2 regions of the Mesorhizobium cantuariense genome follow, and region 1 is predicted to be linked to the other one. Evidence: predicted binding sites of a transcription regulator. Region 1 holds the regulator's gene; the other holds the start of a gene.
What was found. The regulator PhoB, encoded in region 1, activates phosphate uptake and scavenging genes when phosphate is short. The targets are predictions, from matches to a motif close to TGTCATNNANCTGTCAT.
Positions count from the first base shown of each region.

Region 2: a site for PhoB is predicted at 2,478-2,494, ahead of ACFOJ9_RS31705 (alkaline phosphatase D family protein). Genes of this name have one in related genera too.

Region 1 is NZ_JBHRVD010000001.1:6,048,981-6,053,146, reverse strand. Features, by position in the region: gene pstA (phosphate ABC transporter permease PstA) at 1-381, shown strand, start outside; gene pstB (phosphate ABC transporter ATP-binding protein PstB) at 399-1,223, shown strand; gene phoU (phosphate signaling complex protein PhoU) at 1,249-1,956, shown strand; gene phoB (phosphate regulon transcriptional regulator PhoB) at 1,973-2,662, shown strand; gene ACFOJ9_RS29515 (ROK family protein) at 2,679-3,926, opposite strand.
Region 2 is NZ_JBHRVD010000001.1:6,472,866-6,477,031, reverse strand. Features, by position in the region: gene ACFOJ9_RS31715 (MFS transporter) at 1-962, shown strand, start outside; gene ACFOJ9_RS31710 (transposase) at 1,184-2,266, opposite strand; gene ACFOJ9_RS31705 (alkaline phosphatase D family protein) at 2,566-4,140, shown strand.

The DNA of each region.
Region 1 (4,166 bases):
GCGGCACTTGCCGCCGTGCCGCCGTCGATCCGCTCGGCAGCCCTTGGTCTCGGCGCCTCCAAGATGCAGATGGTGTTCCACCACATCCTGCCGCTTGCCGCGCCCGGCATCCTCACCGGCACCATCATCGGTCTTGCGCGTGCGCTCGGCGAAACCGCGCCGCTGCTGCTGATCGGCATGGTCGCCTTCGTCGCCGATCCTCCGACGACGCCTTTCGATCCGGCCACCGCGCTGCCGGTGCAGATCTATATGTGGGCGAACGAGGCCGAACGCGCCTTCGTCGAGCGCATGTCCGGCGCCATCATCATCCTGCTCGTCTTCCTCATGGCCATGAACATCACCGCGATCGTGCTTCGGCGTCGGTTCGAGCGGCGCTGGTAGAAAAAAGGCATTTTGGTATGAACATCATGACCGAACAGTCCCTTGAAAACGCAGTGGGCGACAAGGTGAACGCCAAGTCGAACGAAGTGATCAAAATGCGCGGCGACAAGGTCGGCGTGTTCTACGGCGAGAAGCAGGCGCTGTTCGACGTCGATCTCGACGTCCGCCTCAATCAGGTGACCGCGCTGATCGGCCCCTCCGGCTGCGGCAAGTCCACCTTCCTGCGCTGCCTCAACCGCATGAACGACACCATCGATTCAGCGCGGGTAATCGGCAAGATAACGCTCGACGAAGAGGATATCTACGACAAGAACATCGACGTCGTCGAGCTCAGGGCGCGCGTCGGCATGGTGTTCCAGAAGCCCAATCCGTTTCCCAAGTCGATCTACGAGAACGTCGCCTATGGCCCGCGCATCCACGGACTGGCCAAGCGCAAGGCCGACATGGATCAGATCGTCGAGTCGAGCCTGAAGAAGGCGGCAATCTGGAACGAGGTCAAGGACCGCTTGCAGGAACCTGGCACCGGCCTTTCCGGTGGCCAGCAGCAGCGTCTGTGCATTGCGCGCGCCATCGCCGTGTCGCCCGAGGTGATCCTGATGGACGAGCCGTGTTCGGCGCTCGACCCGATCGCCACCGCTCGCGTCGAGGAACTGATCGACGAACTGCGTCAGAACTATACGATCGTCATCGTCACCCACTCGATGCAGCAGGCGGCGCGCGTGTCGCAGCGCACCGCGATGTTCCATCTTGGCTATCTGGTCGAGGAGGGAGCCACCGACAAGATGTTCACCACCCCCGACGACAAGCGCACCCAGGACTACATCACCGGCCGGTTCGGCTGAGTTCAGCATACGAGGGACGAAGATCATGGGTGAACATACCGTCGCATCTTTCGATGAGGATCTGGAGCAGGTCAGCCAGCTGATCCGCGACATGGGCGATCTCGCCCGCTCGATGGTCAGTGGCTCGACCAAGGCATTGCTCAATTCGGACAATGCGCTGGCGCAGCGGGTGGTTTCCGACGATGCCATCATGGATGCACGCCAGCGCGAGTTGGACGATCGCGCCATCACGCTGATCGCCAAGCGCCAGCCGATGGCCAACGACCTGCGTGCGGTGGTCGGTTCGATCCGCATGGCCGGCGACCTCGAGCGCATCGGCGACCTTGCCAAGAACATTGCCAAACGCGTCGGCACTGTCGGCCTGAGCGTCACGCCGCGCGACCTGTCGCATTCGATCGACGGGATGGCGCAGCTGGTGCTGATCCAGGTGCAGGGCGTCATCGACGAGTATGCCGCCGCTGACGCGGCAGCGCTTGCCACGCTCAGAAACAACGACGAGCGCATCGACGTCAAATACACCTCGGTGTTCCGTGAACTGCTGACCTACATGATGGAAGACCCGCGCAACATCACTGCCTGCACGCATCTGTTGTTCTGCGCCAAGAACCTCGAGCGCATCGGCGACCACGTGACCAACATCGCTGAAAATGCCTATTATGTTTTGACCGGCACGCAGCTGCCCGCCAATCGTCCGAAGCAGGACGAGACGGCAATGTCCGCGCCGGCCGCATGACAGGGATGACCAGTCGATGATCGCGCCACGCATCATGGTGGTGGAGGATGAGGAGCCGCTAGGCGTGCTGCTCCGCTACAATCTCGAATCCGAAGGCTATCAGGTCGAGGTGGTGACGCGCGGTGACGAGGCCGAGATCCGGCTGCAGGAGAACGTTCCCGACCTTCTGGTGCTCGACTGGATGGTGCCTGCGGTTTCCGGTATCGAACTCTGTCGTCGGCTAAGAATGCGTCCCGAGACCGAGCGGCTGCCGATCATCATGCTGACCGCGCGTGGCGAGGAGAGCGACCGCGTGCGCGGTCTGTCGACCGGCGCCGACGATTATCTGGTCAAGCCGTTCTCGACACCGGAATTCATGGCCAGGGTCAAGGCGCTGCTGCGCCGCGCCAAGCCGGAGGTGCTGTCCAGTGTGCTGAAGGTCGGCGATATCGTGCTCGACCGTGAATCGCACCGGGTCTATCGCAAGAAGAGCGAGATCAGGCTTGGACCGACCGAGTTCCGCCTGCTCGAATTCATGATGCGCCATCCCGGCCGCGTCTTCTCGCGCAGCCAGCTGCTCGACAATGTCTGGGGCGAGACGATCTACATCGACGAGCGCACGGTGGATGTGCATGTCGGCCGGCTGCGCAAGGCCGTCAACAACGGCCGCATGCCCGACGTCATCCGCACCATTCGTGGAGCGGGCTACGCGATCCGTGAGGATTGAACTCGCCCGTTTGAATTCACGCCACGTTCTTGCCGGCGAGGCCGGATCTTGTTTGCGCGCCGGGTGCGAAAATCTCCTGGTCGACGAAGGTCAGCGCACGCATGGCGCAGCCTTCGCGGATCAGCGGCAGTTCGTTCGGCTCGGTGTCGAAGGAAATCGATTTCGAGTGCTGGCCGCCGGCGGTCTGGGCAATCGCCTTGCGCAATGCCGGCTCGATCAAGTCGAAGGCAGCGGCGCTGACCCCGACCATGGCTACGGGCGCCGGATCGATCAGCGCGAACAGGCTGCCGAGGCCGTAGCCGAGCGCTTCGCCGGCCTTGCGATAGGCCTCGCGCTCGGGTCCGTCGCTTTCGCGGGCCGCGGTGGCCAGGGCACGCATGTCGGCGTCGCTGACATCGGCGACGGGTTCTGCGTCCTCACCCAATTGCCTTGCGCTGCGCCAGATGGCGTAGTTGCCGGCATAGGCTTCGACGCAGCCGCGCCGCCCGCAGCGGCAGAGCGCGCCGTTCGGCCGGTGGATCATGTGGCCGAACTCGCCGCCCGAGGAATGGGTGCCGGTGAACAGCTCGCCCTTCAGCACCAGGCCCATGCCGATGCCGTGCGATAGAAGAATGGCGATGAAATCGTCGCGGTAGCGATCAGGGTCGCGCCAGCGCAGTGCTATAGCCATCATGTTGCAGTCGTTTTCCATGGTGGCGGGGATGCCGAACTCGTCTTCGAGTATGTCGGCGAAGGCGATGTCGGTGTGAGGCGTGATCGGCGACCACAGCATGGCGCGGGCATGGGTGTCGGTGATGCCCTGGATCGCCAGAGCGATGCGGGCGATGCTGCGCACGTCAAGATCGGGGTCTTCGAGGCGGCGCCGCACGATTGCCGTGCATTCGCCGATCAGCGCCTCGCGCGGCATCGTCAGCGTGTCCAGCCTGCGCTGCTCCTCGGCGATCACCTGGCCGGCATAGTCGATGACGGCAACGGAGAGAAAATTCAGCGACAGAACGACGGTCATCACCGCCGCCGCTTCCGGATTGAGGCTGAGGCCGACCTGCGGCCGACCGCGTTTGAGCGAGCCGGCCTCGCTCGGTTTGCTTTCGGTCAGGATGCCTTCGCCGATCAGGTCGGAGGAGATCGCCGATATGGTCGAGTGGCTGAGGCCCGTGGTCGCGGCGATCTCGGTGCGTGACGGTTGTCCGGCGCGGCGCACGGCTGCGATCACCATCGCGCGGTTGCGGCGGCGCAAATCGTCGTGGCGGATTCCGACCGACATGTTTCTTCACATCCTCCCGGTCGCCGCGGTTCTTCCTGCCCCTGGAACGCTGCCGGCAACGCGGTCAAATACTGGCAGAAGCGGCCCGCCCTGTCACTTATTTATTCCGAGGCTCGAAAAAAATTCTGAAGGACATCAAAATCCATCAGAATCGATGTTGACAGCGTTCGGGTGTTGGATCAGTATTTTTTCGAGGCTCGAAAAAATAGAGCCTCTGTGCCGGCCTTCGGGTCAGTTTGG
Region 2 (4,166 bases), 420 kb from region 1:
TCACCTGGGGCGTGTTCTCGGGCATCGGTTCCGGCGCTGTCGCCAGCGTGCTCGGCGCCACCATCGTCAATCGCTGGTTCAAGACCAATCGCGGCCTTGTCATGGGATTGATGTCGGCCTCCAGCGCCTCCGGCATGCTGGTGTTCCTGCCGCTGATCGCCGCGTTGGCGCAGTCGGGTGGCTGGCAACCGGTCGTCATTGCGGTGGCGATCGCCACCGCGGCTCTGATACCGCTGGTCTGGCTGCTGGTGCCGGAGCGTCCGGCATCGATCGGCATGGTGCGCTATGGCGCCGAGGCGGACGACGTGCCGCCGACATCGCCCGCGTCGCAAGGCAATTTCCTCGCGCATACGCTCAACACGCTGCGCCGCGCCGCCGGCACAAGGGTGTTCTGGTACCTGTTCGCCACCTTCTTCGTCTGCGGCTTCACCACCAACGGGCTGGTCGGCACGCATCTGATCGCCTTCTGCGGCGACATGGGCATCGGCGAGGTGCAGGCCGCCGGGCTGCTGTCGATGATGGGCATTTTCGACCTGATCGGCACGACACTGTCGGGCTGGCTCACCGACCGCTACGACCCGCGCAAGCTGCTCGGCGTCTATTACGGCATCCGTGGCCTGTCGCTGATCTATCTGCCCTATTCCGGCTTCTCGGCGACCAGCCTGATCATCTTCGCCGTGCTCTACGGCCTCGACTGGATCGCCACCGTGCCGCCGACGCTGAGGCTCGCCAATGAGGCGTTCGGCGATCGCAGCGGGCCGATCGTGTTCGGCTGGATCGTCGCCGGCCACCAGATCGGTGCGGCCACTGCCGCAGCCTTCGGCGGCACCATGCGTGAGCTGCAGGGCAATTATGAGCTGGCCTTCCTGATTGCCGGCATGACTGCCATCGCCGCCGCCTGTATCTCGCTGCTGATCAACACAAGCAAGCCGGCATTTGAGCCGGAGCCGCAGGCGGCTTAGGCGCAGCGGCGGAGCGCTAATCTCCCCCCCTTGAGGGCATATGCGCTAAGATAGCTTCGGCATGGACTGAAATTTGCGCTTTCGTGGTGGCTCACGCCATCGATGTCGCAAGGCATGGAGATTTTGGCGCAGGGCTGCCAAGGGAGGTTGAGCAAAGATCGCTGCGATCAGAGAGGCGACGATCTGGCGGGTGGCGCGCCACAGCAGCGGGCGCCCGTCGCTCAAGGGGGAGAGACACCCAACTCCTGCGAAAGGGGTTCGGTCACAAGCGCGATGAGGAAGTGGGCAAGAATCCAAGGCTTTGCGATCCTTGGGTCTTTGGCTGGAGGCGCGCGCAGTCCGATCAGGCTCTTCAGACGCTTGAAGGCGAGCTCGATGCGCCAGCGCATGCGATAGAGCTTGAGAACTGTGCCGGAGGGAAACTCCTCCTGGTCAAGCGAGGTCACAAGGATGACAAAGCCGGCGGCAATCAGCGTCTCCGGTTGAACCTGCTTGCCCTTGGCCTTGGCTTCCTTGTTGATTTTGCGCCGCGCTTCTTGTGTCGCAGCCTCGGATTTGCGCAAGGCGATCAGGCGCATCTTCAGGGGCTCGCCCTTCTTGAGGCCCAGCCAGACAGGCGTTTCGATGACCTCCTCCCGGCAGCTCTTCAGGTGGCCGATGAGATCGAACGCCTTGCCGTTGGCGTCGAGCCATCGCACATTCTTCCACGGCGCGCGCACGACAACGTCGCCGTCTTGCGCCATGACCTTTGCGATCCGCTCGGCCTGCAGATAGGCGCGGTCGCCGATGCGGATCTCGCCCGGCACCACCGGCACGCGGTCGATCAGCTCGGCCTCGCTCTGGTCGGTGATCTCGAGGAAATCGAACTGCTCGCGCTCAAGATCGAAGGCGCAGTGCATACGCCAAAGGCCATTGTTCTTCTTCTCATGCACACCCGCCTTGGCAACCGATGTCGCATCGAGGATGCGGATCAGCCGGCCCTTAGGCAAGCCTTCCTCCTCGCGCTTCAAAAGGTGCCCGATCAACTGCTGCAGCCACGGCCCTGCATTGCGCAGCCGGCCGAGCAACGCCACGTCCGAGATGTCGGCGATCCCGCTTGCCGCCGCCCAGGCCACGACGCCCCGCATGCCCACCTTGCCAAGGCAGTAAGCCAGTGTCAGGCGCAACAGATCAGTAGCCGACCTGACGCCCCGCGGCCGCAGAAACGCCTTCGTCTCGCGGGCACTCCCTGCAATCAACTCTTCACCGCCGAGGAGCTCAATCGTCTCGGCCCAGCCGTCATCTACAAGCGATTCGTGAGTCATCGCAGCGTAGAATCACAACCGATTCCCCACTGCAACACCTATCTTAGCGCATATGCCCTTGAGGGGGAGATGTCGCCGAAGGCGACAGAGGGGGTCGTCTCACGTGGAACGCCGACCTCCTGCGTCTGCGACAAAGGGCCGAGCCCCGTCGGACCGACCCCCTCTGGCCTGCCGGCCATCTCCCCCTCGAGGGGGGAGATCATCTGTTCATTGTTATCAAAACTTCATCATCCCGAGATGTGCCTGAAACATTGACGCTGGACCTTGGTGGCACCGTTCAAGCCATCCAGGAGACAGCCATGAACAAGCTCTCGATGACCCGCCGCGCCTTCGTCACCTCCGCCAGCGCCGTTGGCCTGGCCGGCGTTTCGAGCCTGGCGCTGCCCTACTATTCGCGCGCCAACCAGCGGCCGGCCTTCACCCATGGCGTCCAGTCAGGCGATGTCGACGCAACCAGCGGCATGGTGTGGACGCGCACCGACCGCCCGTCGCGCGTCATGTTCGAGGTGTCGTCGACGGAGAATTTCGCCAATGCGACACGCCTGGCGCCGCTCGATACCTCGCCGGCCAGCGACTACACGGTCAAGCGGCTGCTCACCGACCTCGCTTCCGATCAGGACATCTTCTACCGCATGACATCAGCCGATCTCGCCGACATCAACGCCGTTTCCGAGCCGATCACCGGCCGCTTCAGGACGGCGCCGGCCTCGAAACGCGACATCCGCTTTGCCTGGTCGGGCGACACCGCCGGCCAGGGCTGGGGCATCGACGAGACCGGCATGAAGACCTACGCCACGATCGGCAAGCACACGCCCGACTTCTTCCTGCATTCGGGTGACACCATCTATGCCGACGGCGCCATGAAGGACGAGGTCGACCTGCCGGGCGGCGGCAAGTGGAAGAACGTCGTGCTGATCGACGGCAAGCGCAAGGTCGCCGAGACGCTGGACGAATACCGGGACCAGTGGAAATACAACATGATGGACAGGAACGTGCTCGGCCTCAGCGCCATCTGCCCGACCTTCTACCAGTGGGACGACCACGAAGTGCTGAACAACTGGTCGGATTCGAAGGACCTCAGCGCCGACAATCGCTACACGGAGAAATCCATCCACGTGCTGGCGGCCCGTGCGGCACGCGCCTTCCATGAAATGACGACGATCCGCTACGAACCGTCCGAGCCCGGCCGCGTCTATCGCAAGATTGCCTACGGGCCTCTGCTCGACGTGTTCTTCCTCGACATGCGTTCCTATCGCGGACCCAACGGTCCCGATATGCAGGATGAGATGGCGCCACAATCGCGCATCCTGGGCGAACAGCAGACGAAATGGCTGAAGCGCGAACTGGCGAATTCGAAGGCGACCTGGAAAATCATCGCCGCCGACATGCCGCTTGGCCTCGTCGTCTGGGACGATGGTACCAAGAAGGTCGGCGCCGAAGCGGTCAGCAATGGCGATAATGGTCTGCCAAAAGGGCGCGAGCTCGAGATTGCCGACCTGCTGCGCTTCATCAAGAATGCCGGCATCAGCAACACCGTCTGGCTGACCGCCGACGTGCATTACACGGCCGCGCACTACTACAACCCGGACAAGGCGCAGTTCCAGGAGTTCAACCCGTTCTGGGAATTCGTCTCAGGCCCGATCCACGCCGGCACGTTCGGTCCCAACGATTTCGACATGACGTTCGGCCCGGAGCTGAAGTTCATCAAGGCGCCGAGCGCCGAGCAAGGCCAGAACCTGCCGCCCTCAGCCGGCCTGCAATTCTTCGGGCTGGTCGACATCAACGGCGCCAGCGAACAGATGACGGTGCGGCTGATGGATCGCGACGACAACGAACTCTACAAGGTCACGCTCGACCCGGTGCGGTCGGCGTAAGCGCGCGGTCGGTTGGAAAAGCGTGT